Regions from separate parts of the Rhodoferax aquaticus genome, predicted to be linked through region 2. Evidence: predicted binding sites of a transcription regulator. Region 2 holds the regulator's gene; the other holds the start of a gene.
What was found. Region 2 encodes LexA, which represses DNA repair genes until DNA is damaged. Its sites were predicted from a motif close to ACTGTATNNNNATACAGT; they were not measured.
Positions count from the first base shown of each region.

Region 1: EXZ61_RS06905 (DNA topoisomerase IV subunit B) is a predicted target of LexA. The motif match lies at 2,356-2,373, and genes of this name have one in related genera.

Region 1 covers NZ_CP036282.1:1,462,527-1,470,177, reverse strand. Annotated here, with positions in the region: gene EXZ61_RS06910 (lytic transglycosylase domain-containing protein) at 1-350, opposite strand, end outside; gene EXZ61_RS06905 (DNA topoisomerase IV subunit B) at 353-2,323, opposite strand; gene EXZ61_RS06900 (MFS transporter) at 2,494-3,714, shown strand; gene EXZ61_RS06895 (SDR family oxidoreductase) at 3,924-4,739, shown strand; gene EXZ61_RS06890 (class I SAM-dependent methyltransferase) at 4,736-5,317, shown strand; gene dapA (4-hydroxy-tetrahydrodipicolinate synthase) at 5,355-6,248, shown strand; gene bamC (outer membrane protein assembly factor BamC) at 6,274-7,356, shown strand; gene EXZ61_RS21880 (hypothetical protein) at 7,474-7,617, opposite strand.
Region 2 covers NZ_CP036282.1:1,632,512-1,640,162, forward strand. Annotated here, with positions in the region: gene EXZ61_RS07590 (hypothetical protein) at 1-1,043, shown strand, start outside; gene EXZ61_RS07595 (D-2-hydroxyacid dehydrogenase family protein) at 1,052-2,059, opposite strand; gene EXZ61_RS07600 (hypothetical protein) at 2,173-2,499, opposite strand; gene lexA (transcriptional repressor LexA) at 2,523-3,194, opposite strand; gene EXZ61_RS07610 (asparaginase) at 3,296-4,282, shown strand; gene adk (adenylate kinase) at 4,341-4,997, opposite strand; gene kdsB (3-deoxy-manno-octulosonate cytidylyltransferase) at 5,107-5,883, opposite strand; gene EXZ61_RS07625 (Trm112 family protein) at 5,895-6,077, opposite strand; gene lpxK (tetraacyldisaccharide 4'-kinase) at 6,099-7,151, opposite strand; gene EXZ61_RS07635 (ExbD/TolR family protein) at 7,156-7,584, opposite strand; gene EXZ61_RS07640 (MotA/TolQ/ExbB proton channel family protein) at 7,609-7,651, opposite strand, start outside.

The sequences.
Region 1 (7,651 bases), 170 kb from region 2:
GCTTGGGCCGCCGCACGCATGTGCGGGCGAGCGACTTGCGCACCCGGCGCAAATTCCAGGTAGGCGATGCGCTTAGCCGTGCTGCTACTGATCTCAGGCAAGTCGAACAACGGGTTACTGCTTGCAGCAGTGCCGCTGTCGTCGGGCTCGGTGGCATCGAACTTGGACTTGCCCTTAAAAAACAACTCGTACTTGGCGTCTAACTGGCTGCTGGCAAAGTGCACCACGCCGCGCGCGTCCACATAGCTCCACACATCCGCAAATGCATTCAAACTCACGGTGACGCCCGTCAATACTGCGCAAGCAGCTAGCCATTTTGTAGCAACACGCCACGCTTTACGCTGATCCATACTCACACATCCACCTCTACGCTGTCGCCATGCAGCTCCATGAGTTCACGGCGGGCAGCCGCTTCGCCCTTGCCCATGAGCTTGGTGATCAGTGCCTCTGTGGCGCCAAAGTCAATGGCACCCAAGGTCACTGGCAACAAGCGCCTGGTGTCGGGGTTGAGCGTGGTGTCCCACAGTTGCTCGGCATTCATCTCGCCCAAGCCTTTGAAGCGGCTGATGCTCCAGGCTGCTTCGCGCACGCCTTCTTTGCGCAACTTGTCCAAGATGGCGGTCAGTTCACCTTCGTCCAAGGCATAGGCCTTGCTCGCGGGCTTTTTGCCCCGCGCTGGCGCATCCACCCGAAACAGCGGTGGGCGCGCAACAAACACATGGCCCGCCTCAATGAGTTTGGGGAAATGCCGAAAAAACAGGGTAAGCAGCAGCACTTGGATGTGCGAGCCGTCTACGTCCGCGTCGGACAAGATGCACACCTTGCCGTAGCGCAGGCCGCTCATGTCAGGCGTGTCGTTGGGGCCGTGGGGGTCTACGCCGATGGCGACCGAGATGTCATGGATTTCGTTATTGGCGAACAAGCGGTCGCGGTCCACTTCCCACGTGTTGAGCACCTTGCCACGCAAGGGCAGGATGGCCTGGTTTTCTTTGTCGCGGCCCATTTTGGCGCTGCCACCTGCCGAGTCGCCCTCGACCAAAAACACTTCGTTGTAGGCGGTGTCGCGGCTTTCGCAGTCGGTCAGCTTGCCGGGCAATACGGCCACGCCGCTGCTTTTGCGCTTTTCGACCTTTTGGCCCGCGCGTTGGCGGGTTTGCGCGGCCTTGATTGCCAGCTCAGCCAGCTTTTTGCCGTATTCCACATGCTGGTTGAGCCACAGCTCTAGCGCGGGGCGCACAAAGCTGGAGACCAAGCGCACAGCGTCACGCGAGTTCAGCCGCTCTTTGATCTGGCCTTGGAATTGCGGGTCTAGCACCTTGGCCGACAAGACGTAGCTGGCACGTGCAAACACGTCTTCCGGCATGAGCTTCACGCCCTTGGGCAGGAGGCTGTGCAGTTCAATAAAGCTTTTGACAGCGGTGAATAAACCGTCGCGCAAGCCGGATTCGTGGGTACCACCTGCGCTGGTGGGAATCAAATTGACGTAGCTCTCGCGCACGGGCTGGCCTTCTTCGGTGAACGCTACGCACCAGCTAGCGCCCTCGCCTTCGGCAAAGCTGTCGTTTTGCGCGTCGGCAAAGCCCTCGCCGTCAAACAAAGGAATCACCGGGTCGCCATTGAGCGACTGCATGAGGTAGTCGCGCAGGCCGCCTTTGTAGAGCCAGTTTTGACTTTCTTTGGTTTTCTCGTTCAGCAGCGTGACGCTCACGCCGGGCATGAGCACGGCCTTGGAGCGCAGCAAATGTGTGAGCTCGCCCATAGGCAGGGCTGCAGACTCAAAGTATTTGGGGTCAGGCCAGACGCGCACGCTGGTGCCGGACTTGCGGTCGCCCTCGCCGGCTTTGCGCACTTGCAGGGCTTGGGTAACGTCACCGCCTTCAAACACCAAACCGGCCACCGAACCTTCACGGTAAGACGTCGCCTCTAGACGCAAGGCCAACGCATTGGTAACACTGACCCCCACGCCATGCAAACCGCCTGAAAAGCTGTAAGCACCGCCCTTGCCCTTGTCAAACTTGCCGCCCGCATGCAAGCGGGTGAACACCAGTTCAATGACCGGGGCTTTTTCTTCGGGGTGCATGCCAAAAGGGATGCCACGGCCGTCGTCCTCCACCGACACTGAGCCGTCGGCATGCAGGATGACCTTGATTTTTTTGCCGTGACCGGCCAGCGCTTCGTCCGCCGCGTTGTCCAAAACTTCTTGGATGACGTGCAGCGGATTGTCGGTGCGGGTGTACATGCCGGGGCGCTGTTTAACGGGCTCCAGCCCCTTAAGCACCCGGATGGAACCTTCAGAATATTCAGAGTTTGGTTTGGCAGACATGGGGGGCATTGTAGTCGCTGAGCAATCAATTAACTGTACAAATAACCAGTAGTGAGGTTTCGCGGGGATTAAGGGCCTGCGCATTGTGTCGTGGCTCCAAGTCGAATTGACGTCAGTTTTGGCGACTCAGCAGGTCTGCGCTGGAGCCGAGAAAACGCTACATTTGCAGGATGCAAAAACCTCTTGCCTCGGTCTCTATTCCGCAGATTTTGTTGTGCGGCGCTGCCATCGTCACCTTGTCCATGGGCATTCGGCATGGGTTTGGGCTATGGCTGCAACCCATTACCCAGGCCAAAGACTGGACCCGGGAGACCTTTGCATTTGCCTTGGCGATCCAAAACTTGGCGTGGGGCGTAGCGGGCATTTTCGCGGGCATGGCGGCGGACCGCTTTGGCGCGGTCAAAGTGATCGCAGGGGCTGCCGTGCTGTACGCATTGGGCTTGCTGGGTATGGCGCATTCAGATTCACCCCTGCTGTTCACCCTGAGTACCGGCGTGCTGATTGGCATGGCGCAGGGTGGCTGCACCTACGCAGTAGTCTATGGAGTGGTTGGCCGCAATGTACCTGCCGAACGGCGCTCTTGGGCCATGGGCATTACGGCGGCGGCGGGCTCATTTGGTCAGTTTTTAATGGTCCCAGTCGAGGGCCAGCTGATCAGCAGTTTGGGCTGGCAAGAAGCACTGACTTTGCTGGGGTTTGCCGCATTGCTGATGGCGCCCTTAGCTTGGGGGCTGCGCGAACCCGGTTTTTCTAACCGTGAGGGCCAGCAGCGGGGCCAGCAGTCTATCGTTGAAGCTTTACAAGAAGCGTTTCGGTACCCCAGTTTTCAGCTGCTGATGGCGGGCTATTTTGTCTGCGGCTTTCAGGTCGTGTTTATTGGGGTGCACATGCCTAGCTACCTGAAGGACAAAGGTCTATCCCCCGAAGTCGCAAGCTATGCGCTGGCATTGATTGGTCTGTTCAATGTATTTGGCACCTATCTGGCGGGCGTTTTGGGCCAGAAGATGCCCAAACGCTATATCTTGGCCTTTATCTATTCAGCACGCGCGGTGGCTATCGCGGTGTTCCTGATCGTGCCCTTGTCTCCGGCAAGCGTCTATGTGTTTGCCAGCGTGATGGGGTTCTTGTGGCTGTCTACGGTTCCCGTGACGAATGCGGCACTGGCTCAGATTTTTGGGGTTTCGCATCTGTCGATGCTCAGCGGCTTTGTCTTCTTCAGTCACCAAATAGGGTCTTTCATGGGCGTTTGGTTAGGTGGGCTTGTGTTTGACCGCACGGGCAGCTACAACTTGGTGTGGTACTTGGCCATCGCCTTGGGAGTTTTTGCTGCCCTGGTGAACTTGCCGGTGCGAGAGCGTGCCATCGTGCGCAGCCCTTCAGCAATTGCTTAAGCACAATGCAGCGCTGGCAAACAACCTGTGTACTTGTACTTGCAAGCTTGGTCTTGTGGCTGGTGTTTACCTTGTATGGTCGCCCCGACTTTTTGCTCCAGTTGTCCAATCAACTGTGGGGCTGCTTTTAGCCACTGGCCTGACAAGGCCTTGCGACACACCTGCTCAAACACCCAACTTTGACAAGCTTTTCTACTCCTTCAACCACCATGGCACACACAATCATCATCACCGGGGCGTCTGACGGCATCGGGGCCGAAATGGCGCGGCAGTTGGCGCAAACACATGCGTCTGGCGTGAATCTAGTTTTGGCCTCACGCAATGGCGACACTCTGAACGCGGTTGCCCAGCAGTGCACCGCCTTAGGGGCGCAAACGCTGGTCGTGCCCACCGATGTGTCTATTGAGGCGCAGTGTCGACAACTTATCGACACTGCAGTGGCCCGCTTTGGGGGCGTCGACAGCCTGATTAACAATGCAGGCATCTCCGCGCAGGCCTTGTTTTCGGAGGTCAAGGCACAAGACTTAGGCTGGTACGAACAACTTATGCGCGTCAACCTTTGGGGCAGTGTCTGGTGCACCCATGCTGCGCTCCCCTACTTGCGCAAAAGCCACGGGCGCATCGTGGCGGTATCGTCTCTGGCCGGGCTCATCGGGGTGCCTGGGCGTACTGCGTACAGTGCGTCCAAGTTCGCAATGACCGGTTTTTTTGAGGCCTTGCGGTCAGAGCTTCAAAGCGCCGGCGTTAGCGTAACAACGGCTTACCCCGGGGTAGTGCTCACCAATATCCGTACCCACGGTCTCAACGCCGCAGGGCAAACTGCGGGTTCTAGTGGGCTCAAGGAAGAGGGCGCTATGTCAGTAGAAACCTGTGCTCAACTCATTCTGAGCGGCATGCAGTCAAGACAGCGCGAAGTGGTCATGACAAGCAAGGGCAAGCTGGGACGATTCTTGAAATTGATTGCGCCAGGAATCGTAGAGAAGATGGCCATGGCTGCGCTCAAAGACAACGTTAAACCCCAATGAGTGAAGCCATTGGGCTGCAGGGGCGTCTGTCCGCTCCTTCTGCGTGGATCGTGCGATGGAGCCACTTGCTGGAGCCCCAATGCAGCGTACTGGATGTTGCGTGCGGGAGCGGTAGACACCTAGCCTGGTTCTTGCAAAGGGGGCATGCAGTGACAGGTGTGGACCGTGACCTTACAGCTGCTCGGCACCATGCGCCATCGGCTGACCTGATCGAAGCAGACATTGAGCAGGGTGCTTGGCCCTTGATGGAGCAAGGACAACTACGCACCTTTGGTGCGGTTGTGGTTACGAATTACCTGTGGCGCCCACTGCTAGAAACCTGGGTCCGCACCCTAGCCCCCGGGGGGGTGTTAATGTATGAAACCTTTGCAAGGGGGCAAGACAATATTGGACGCCCCTCCAGGCCAGACTACTTGCTCGATCCAGGCGAACTATGGGATGCATGCAAGCATCTACATGTCATTGCGTATGAAAACGGCCTGCAAACAGACTCGCCGCGTATGGTCCAGCGTATTGTCGCTTTACGTCCGCTTAACACAGCCGTGACCTTTGACGAACTGAAGCGTCACGCGCTCTAGTTAAAATGCGCGTTTACCCACAAAAGTGTGCCCCGACATGAATTCTTCCAACGGCCCCATTAGAGGCAGCATTGTTGCTCTCGTCACCCCCATGCTTGAAGATGGTTCTGTGGACTATCCAGCGTTGCGAAAGTTGATCGACTGGCACATTGAGGAAGGCACAGACTGCATTGGTGTGGTGGGCACCACTGGCGAATCACCCACCGTCAGCGTCGAAGAGCACTGCGAAATCATTCGCGTGTCGGTAGAGCAAGCTGCCAAACGCGTGCCCATCATGGCGGGCTGTGGCGGCAACTCCACCCGCGAAGCGATTGCACTGGCGAGATTTGCCAAGCAAGTGGGTGCTGATTGCCAGTTGCAAGTAGTTCCCTACTACAACAAACCAACGCAAGAAGGCCAGTACCAGCATTTCAAAGCCATTGCGGAAGCGGTTGACCTTCCCGTGGTGCTGTACAACGTGCCGGGGCGCTCTGTTGCAGATATGGCGCATGAGACGGTCCTGCGCTTGGCTCAGGTCCCTGGCATCGTTGGCATCAAGGAGGCCACGGGCAATATTGAGCGTGCCCAGTGGCTGATTAAGGAAGCGCCTAAAGGGTTTTCCATCTACTCTGGCGATGACCCAACAGCAGTTGCACTGATGCTGTGCGGCGGCCACGGCAATGTAAGCGTGACTGCCAATGTGGCGCCACGCCTCATGCATGAGCTTTGCATGGCTGCAATTGCAGGCGACATTCAACGGGCGATGGACATTCAATTGAAACTTTTGCCGCTGCACAAGGCTCTATTTGTGGAGTCCAACCCTATTCCCGTGAAATGGGCGGTGTCACGGATGGGCAAATGCAAGCCCACCATTCGCCTTCCTTTGACCGGGCTAACCGAAGGCAATCAAGCCGCGCTTGAGCGGGTATTGCAGACAAACGGTTTGATTTGAGCTACTTTCCTTTTTGAGGATTCCTGTGAACTATTTCCCTAAATTTGCACTGCTTGGCTTGGTAATGGCGCTGAGTGCATGCTCGACCCTCGAGTCCGACAAGGTGGACTACCGCAGTACAGCCCGCGCTCCTTCCTTAGATGTGCCACCTGACTTGACCCAGTTGTCCAAAGAAACGCGTTACACGGTAGTAGGCGGCGCAGTCTCCGCATCCAGCCTGAAAACAAGCAAAGACGCCACCACCAAAAGCACAGTCGCAGCAGTCGAGTTAGGTGATGTGCGGATCGAGCGATCTGGCAACCAACGCTGGCTCGTGGTCAACAGACCCGCTGAAAAACTGTGGGATCCAGTCAGGGACTTCTGGCAAGAGAACGGCTTCTTGCTCGCCATGGACCAGGTTGATTTGGGCATCATGGAAACTGACTGGGCTGAGAATCGGGCGAAAATTCCGATGGACGCGATTCGCAACGCGTTGGGGAAACTGCTTGACTCTTTCTACTCCACCCCAGAGCGCGACAAGTTTCGCACCCGCTTGGAACGCAACGCCAATGGCAGTACCGAAATTTTCATCAGCCACCGCGGCATGGTGGAGGTCTACACATCGGACCGTAAAGACCAAACTATTTGGCAGCCACGTGCTGCAGATCCAGAACTGGAAGCCGAATTTCTTCGCCGACTGATGGTCAAACTAGGCGTCAGCCAAGAGCAGGCCAAAAACTTAGTAGCTAGCAGCATAACAAAGCAAGTGGCGACCGTAGCAAGTAACAATGGAGTACCGGTCTTGCAACTGGACGATAGTTTTGACCGCGCGTGGCGCCGCGTCGGCTTGGCTCTGGATCGCACCGGATTTACCGTGGAAGACCGTGACCGCAAGCAAGGCGTCTACTTTGTACGGTACGTTGAACTCACACCGGACAACAGTGAGGCAGGCTTCTTCAGCAAGTTGTTTAGCAGCAGCTCCAAGAACAAAGATGCCACCAAGTTTCAGATTAGCGTGCAGTCTGTAGCCGAAAAATCGACTGTGACTGTCTTAGACATCAAGGGCGCGCCTGAGTCATCGGCCACTGCACAGCGTATTCTCAAAGTGTTGGCTGACGACATCCGATAGCCAACACAACCGTGTCATTGGGTCACGGCCCTATGACACGGTCCATTGCGTATAGCCCCTGATGTGTATGGGCGAAAAAAAAACCACCTTTCGGTGGTTTTTTTACTGAAGCAAAAATTATTGCTTAGCTGGCTCAGCTGGCTTGGCAGCGTCAGCAGCTGGTGCAGCAGCAGGAGCTGGAGCTGGAGCTTCTTCTTTTTTACCACAAGCGGCCAAGGCAGCAGCAGCGATAACAGCTGCCAAAACGAGAGATTTGTTCATTTTAAAAAAACTAAAGTGAGTTGACGAAACAATT
Region 2 (7,651 bases):
AGTCTGAGCGCTATGCCAATCCGGTCATTTACGGACTTATCGCTCTGTTGAGCTTTGCGACCGTAGGTGGCTTTTGGGTATTGAGGCGCAAAGCCGCCAGCGCAACCACAGAATCGCCTTGGTGGCGGGGGGAGTTCGCTGACGAGAGCTCCATTCACAACAGCATCTTGGGCTTGGATGAAGCTGCTGGTGCACCCAAGAGCAAGCCTGCAGAGGCTTCCAGTTCAGCGAAGGCGAAACTGGAGTCTTTGGCAGAAGCGAGAGTTGAAATGCCTGCGCATGTGTCGAAGGATGCAAGCGATGGCCGTGCTTCCCCTGACTCTTTGCTATCGGCGTTTGCGTTGCCAGCGCAAAGCAGCCAAGGTTTCAGGCAACGAGATTTCGCGCACAGCACAGACAGCGGTATGCGGGCGGTCAAAGCGAAAGAGCTGATTGACGTTCGCCATCAAGCAGACTTTTACGTGGCCTTGGGCCAGTACGATGAGGCGCTAGCAGTCCTGGAAGGCCATATTCGGGACGCAGAAGAAGCCGATCCGCTGGTGTACCTAGACTTGCTGAACGTTTTGCATACCTTGAGCCGTAAACCGGCGTTTGATACATACCGTGAAAAGTTCAACGCATGCTTTACAGGTTACGTCCCTGAGTTTGAAATTTTCACCGCTGAAAGCGCTGCCTTGGACAGCTATCCTCAGCTATGCGCGCAGCTGACAGAGCTTTGGCCATCTCCAGACGCTTTGGGCTATATGGAACGCTGTTTGGTGCGAGATCCACAGTTGCCTTTGAGCGCCAACGTCACTTTGGACGCATTCAAAGACTTGCTGATGCTTCATGCAGTGCTCAAGAGGGTCATGGCTCCGTCTGAGTCGGTCTTGGTGCCCTTCAGTGTGAGGCCTGTTCCCCAAGCACCTGCACTCGCGCTGTCTAGTGTTCTAGAGGCACCTTCGCATGCTGTGGCCACGACGTCTGTGGATCTGGCTCTCGATTTAGATCTTTCGGAGCAGTCCGATAACTTAATCAACTTCGAGCCGCCCAAGCCTGAATGACGCTTCGCTTATCTGCGCACCTGTAAAGCACCAGGGTTGACGATGTTCGAAGGTGTCCCCTTTATGAAGTTGGCAACATTGTCAAACGCCACGCTGAACATATGTTCATAGCTCGTTTGTTCTACATACCCAATGTGGGGAGTGCAAAGGCAATTCTCTAGTCTGAGCAAGGCATGCCCTTGCAAGATTGGCTCGGTTTCAAAGATGTCCACAGCGGCCATACCGGGCCGACCGCGGTTGAGGCCACCAATCAAAGCGTCTGTCTCAATCAATTCGGTGTGGCTTGTGTTGACCAGCAGTGATGTAGGCTTCATTAAGGCCAAATCAGCGTGGGTAATGATGTGCCGGGTTGACGGGTTGCATTTGAGGTGCAAAGACAAAACGTCAGATTGGCTAAAGAATTCTTCGCGGCTTGTAGCCGCCACATGGCCATCGTGCTCGGCGTTTTTTTGGCTGGTCTCGCTTCCCCATACCAATACCTTCATGCCAAATGCCTTACCGTAGCCAGCAACAAGCTGACCTACGTTGCCGTAGCCCCAAATCCCCAATGTTTTATCTCGTAGTACGCTGCCCAGACCGAAATTGGCAGGCATTGCCCCTGACTTAAGTCCTGATTGCTGCCAAGCACCGTGTTTGAGGTTGCCAATGTACTGAGGTAGCCTGCGCATCGCGGCCATCACCAATGCCCATGTGAGTTCGGCGGTTGCGCCTGATGTTTCAACCCCTTCTGCCACTGCGATGCCTCGTTCAGTACATGCAGCAACGTCAATGTAGCCCCCCATTCGCCCGGTCAGCGAGATAAGCTTGAGCTTGGGAAGTTTTTCGATCAGTAACTTGCTGATCTGCGATCGGTCACGGATAAGAACGATGATGTCAGCATCTTTGAGTCGAACTGCGAGTTGACCTTGCCCTTTGACGGTATTGGTGTACACCTTGGCTTGGTACGCATCCAGCTTGTCAGCGCACGCGAGCTTGCGCACAGCGTCCTGATAATCATCCAGAATCACAATATTCATAGCACACATTGTGCCTTGTCTTAGGCTGCTGTTATCGCCAGTTGGGACTCCGTGAAAACGCTAGTATTTAATAGTCTTCCGGCGCGCCTTTGTGCTAGGTTATGGTGGGCTATCTACTGTGCCGTAGCTTCTAACGCAACCAATCTGTCTAGCTCAGCACACACGTCAGCCATTCTTCCGGACATCACCAAACGGCCGTGACCAAAATGCGCGCTGTCGCGCTCGATAACGCGCAACACGCGAACGGGTTTCGCGACTCGCAAACCGTACGTTTTCTGAAGTGACTTGCTTGAGTAGCTTCCAAGTTGCAGAGTTCTGGACGTTGCGAAGTCTGTAGTGAAGATACTTTGCACCGGCTCGGTTGGCTTGGGAGCTGAGCGGCGACCAAACTGCTTGGTCAATGCCGCCAGCGCGGTATGGGTAATGAAGGCGAGGTTCATAGCTACAAGCACTTGATCAGCAGTTACATGAGCATGGTGTTGCGAATCAGCCCTACAGCGAGCCCTTCAATTTCAAACGACTCACCTGGCTCTACCACGATGGTTTGGTAGTCTGGGTTCTCCGGGTGTAACTCAATCAGGTGTTTGTTGCGGCGAAAGCGCTTTACAGTGACTTCATCACCTAGGCGGGCAACGATGATTTGCCCGTTCTTCGCATCTTTGGTCGCCTGTACTGCCAACAAGTCGCCGTCCATAATGCCTGCGTCGCGCATCGACATGCCACGTACTCTTAGCAAATAGTCAGGGCGATGTTGAAACAAGCTGCTCTCCACGAAGTAGCTTTGGTCTACATGCTCTTGCGCCAATATGGGTGAACCAGCCGCTACACGGCCCACCAATGGAAGTGAGAGTTGCCCGAAGCCTGGAAGCGACATCGAGTACTTTTCGCGGGAGCCAAACGGCGATTGAGCCGCATTGCTCTTGATGCGAATGCCGCGCGACGTGCCACTAACCAATTCAATGACACCTTTGCGGGCCAAGGCTTGTAAATGCTCCTCGGCTGCATTCGCTGACTTAAAACCTAACTCGCTGGCAATTTCGGCCCGGGTAGGGGGGGCTCCTGTTTGCGCGATGGCGGTTTGGATGAGTTCAAATATCTGTTGCTGCCGGGCCGTGAGTTTGGGACTATCAAGCATACTGACTCCTTAGGTCTGCATAGGTGACTACTGTTATCTTTAACAGCTGTTGCAATATACAGTAACTGTATTTTTAATCAGTTTTATGAGATTGACAAGCTATGAGCGCAAAAAAACAAGGGAAAGTCGTTTTTCTGGGAACCGGGGGAACCATTGCAGGTACGGCCAGTGATGCTTCAGACAATGTGGGGTATAGCGCCGCACAAGTGGCGGTCGATCAGCTGCTGGCATCTGTTCCTCGCTTGAAAAGCCAACTCGACGGACGCGTGTTGGTGTCTGAGCAGGTGGCCCAAGTGGACAGCAAGGACATGGGGTTTGTTGAGTGGGCGGCCTTGCATGCCCGAATACAAGATCATTTGGCGGACCGCGATGTCGTAGGCATTGTGGTGACGCACGGTACGGACACCCTTGAAGAAACGGCTTTTTTCTTGTCTCGCACCTTGTCTACTGTGGGCCTTTCGGAAAAGCCAGTTGTACTGACGTGTGCCATGCGTCCCGCATCGTCGATGACGCCAGACGGACCTCAAAACCTCTTGGATGCCGTGGCCCTTGTGCTAACGCCGGGGGCTCACGGCGTAATGGCGGTGTGCGCGGGCACCGTGCATGATGCGGCCCATGTGCGCAAGGTGCACACGTACAAGTTGGATGCATTTGACTCTGGGGAGGCTGGGCCTTTGGGCTTCGTGGAAGAGGGTCTGGTGCGTCAATTGCACCCATGGCCGGGCGTCCACCAAGGACTTACTCTGCAGTTTGAGCCGAAGGCGGGGCATGTGTGGCCGCGCGTAGACGTCGTGATGAACTATGCGGGTGCATCCGGTGCCATGGTAAGAGCATTGTGTGCTGACGCAAGTACAGAAGCTCACCCATTGCGCGGGATCGTGGTGGCCGGCACTGGCAATGGCACGATTCAGGCAGATTTGGAAAGCGCCTTGCGTGAGGCACAGGAACTAGGCATACGCGTGGTCCGTTGCTCGCGTTGTGCCAACGGTGCTGTGATTGCGGCAAGCGCATCGGATGCCTTGCCACATGCGGGTGCGTTGTCGCCAGTGAAGGCGCGCATTGCCCTCATTTTGGAACTGATGGGTTGATGCAAATGCAAAAGGCCGCATAAAGCGGCCTTTCTGGTGCACGGTTGCCGACTGTGTGTTAGCTGCTAAGGGCTTCCATGACACGTGCGGTAATGGCATCAACGTTACCTACGCCGCTAATAGCGCGGTACTTGGGGGCGATGGCGGGCTCTTGGCGTGCCCATTGCGAGTAGTAATCCACCAGTGGGCGGGTCTGTGCGCTGTAAACATCTAAACGCTTCTTGACCGTTTCTTCCTGATCGTCATCGCGTTGAATCAAGGGCTCTCCAGTGACGTCATCTTTACCTTCGGTCGCAGGAGGGTTGAATTTGATGTGGTACGTGCGGCCTGATGCCGGATGTGAGCGCCGCCCACTCATACGTTCGACGATGGCGTCAAACGGGACGTCAATTTCAATGACATAGTCCAGCATCACCCCGGCCGCTTTCATGGCATCCGCTTGGGGAATCGTGCGGGGGAAACCGTCAAACAAGAAGCCATTGGCGCAGTCCGCTTGCGTCAAGCGTTCCTTGACCAAGTTGATGATCAGTCCATCACTGACCAACGCGCCTGAAGCCATGACCGCCTTGGCCTCCAAACCTAAGGGAGTACCTGCCTTCACTGCTGCCCGTAGCATGTCGCCAGTCGAAATCTGGGGGATTCCGTACTTTTGGCAGATGAAGGTGGCTTGCGTGCCTTTTCCAGCGCCTGGTGCGCCCAACAGAATCAGTCTCATGGGTATCCTTGGATGTAGCTAAAACTTGCCTTATTGACCTAGGTACCGAGGGTGCCTAGGTGCTTGTAAATTGACCCGTGAGAATAGCACGGGCTGCCTACGCGCTAACTTACAGACTAGGGGGGCTTTGCGAGAAAATTGCTCTCACACGTTCCAAATCTTGCTCAGTGTCTACCCCCGGGCCCGGTACATGCTGGGACACGTGTACGGCAATGCGGTGACCATGCCATAGCGCACGGAGTTGTTCCAACGCCTCGGTGGTCTCAATGGGGGCTACGGTCAGCGTTGGGAACTGCCGCAAAAAGCCAACGCGGTATGCATAAATGCCAATGTGTCTCAGGGGCGCAGGGCTTGGTAAGGCCGTCATTCCGTTTGCAAAACCATCTCGCCACCAGGCAATCGGCGCACGGCTGAAATAAAGCGCAACGTTATGGGCATCCAAGACCACCTTAACGACATTGGGGTTGGCCAAGTCCGAGACATTGTCAATCGCATGTGCCGCAGTACCCATACTCGCCTGTGGGTGGGTACTGAGCAACTGGGCGACCGACTGAACTAACGTGGGGTCAATCAATGGCTCATCACCCTGCACATTGACCACGATGTCGCTGTCAGGCAAAGCCAAAAGTTCACAGGCTTCGGCTAAACGGTCGCTTCCAGAAGGATGGTCTTCGCGGGTCAGTATGGCTTCAACCCCATGGAGTGCGCAGGCTTGCGCAATGCTGATGTGGTCACATGCCACCACCACGCGTGTCCCTTCAGGCACACCTGATTGCACCCGTTGGGCTACGCGCACCACCATAGGCTGGCCCGCGATATCCGCTAAGGGTTTGTTGGGCAGACGTGTGGACGCCAGGCGGGCAGGGATGAGTACAGTGCAGGCCATAGAAAGTGTGCTTATAGGCCGAGCTCTGCGTCACTCAGTGTGCGGGCCTCGTTTTCGAGCAAGATCGGAATTCCGTCGCGCACGGGGTAGGCCAGCATGGCGCTACGTGAAACCAACTCTTGCTTTTCGCGGTTGTATTCAAGGGGCCCCTTGGTGACAGGGCAAACGAGGAGTTGTAGTAGTCTGGTGTCCATGTGGGGATGATAGCGCCGCCATCAGTCTTTACGCGAGCGCAGCGCGCTATCGATGTGGGAATCTAAGGTGTCAAAAAATGCGGGTTCCGCTGCCTGTTGCAAGGGTACCGCCAGACTATGGGGTGCATGCTGCCAGAGTTTGAGTGCGTCTTTTTCGGTGCAAATAAGCTGGTAGCCCTCGTAAATATTGGGTGGCCAGCTACTAAAGTCATAGTGATCTGGCAGCGCCAGAGTCTTGTCAAGGGGCACACCCTGTGCGCGCAACATGTCAAAAAACCGTTCCGGGCGCGCAATGCCCGCGACCGCCATGACGGGTTCGTGCCCTGGCGCATACAAGGCCGCTAAAGGAATGTGCTTTCCGTTGCGGTCTATGGCGTACGGCGCCAAACTGCGCCGCGCAACAAACTGCCCCGTTTGGGCGACGCCACCGGTGTTTAAAACGAGCAGATTCTCAGTATGTTGTCCCAGCGCCTTGATGGGCCTGCGCGGCCAACGCTCGCGCAGTGGCCCTGACGGCAGCAAGAGGCCATTGCCACACCCTCGGTCATCAAAAACGCAGACCTCGATGTCGCGGTACAAAGCATAGTGTTGCAAGCCATCGTCGCAGACGATCACCTGGGTGTGGGGATGCTGCGCCAAGAGGGCGCAAGCTGCGGCATGGCGCGAGCGCGCCACAAAAACTGGTACCCCCGTTGACCGCTTGATCAGCAAGGGCTCATCGCCCGCCAAGTCAACCGAAGTATCTCCAAGTACCTCCACGGATGCTGCGTCACTGTTACGTCCATAGCCGCGCGACACAACGCCAATCGCAAGGCCGCGGGCGCGCAAGTGTTCAACGATGGAGATGGTGGTGGGAGTTTTGCCTGCGCCACCCACGACGACATTGCCTACGACGAGTACGACGGCATCAACGCGCTGCGGCTTCGCTAGACCATAGCGGTAGCAAGCACGACGCAACACATATAGCAAGGCATAGAGGGCGGTGAGGGGCAGCAAGCCCCATGCCAGAGCGCCGCGCCGTGTCCAAGCGCGCAGCAGCGTTTGCTCGACTGCGCCGACCCACGCGGCTGCCATTGCACTACTTGTCGCCCGCCAGTGCGGTGGACTGTGTTGCAAACGTAATTTGATTCAGGCCCGCGCGCCGTGCCGCCTCCATCACGGTAACGACCGATTGGTGCTTGGCGCTGGCGTCGGCACTGATGATGACTACCGTGTCTTTACCTGCTTTGGCTCCTTCCGCCATGGCCGATGCAATGCTTTCTACCGACCGGCCAACCACCGCGACCTTGTTGACGCTGTAGGCACCGTCAGCGCCCACTGCCACGATCATTTCTTTGGGGTAGTCACGCTGTGCCTCTGTGTCCGCCACGGGGAGGGTCAGCTGCATTTCGGTGAATTTGCTGTACGTGGTGGAAAGCATCAAAAAGATCAATATCACCAACAACACGTCAATAAACGGAATGAGATTGATCTCCGGCTCTTCCTGGCGGCGGGGGCGAAAATTCATGTCAACGGTGCTCGCAAAGCGCGCTTATTTGCGCAGTGTTTTCAAGTGGCGTGCCAACTGGCTCGCT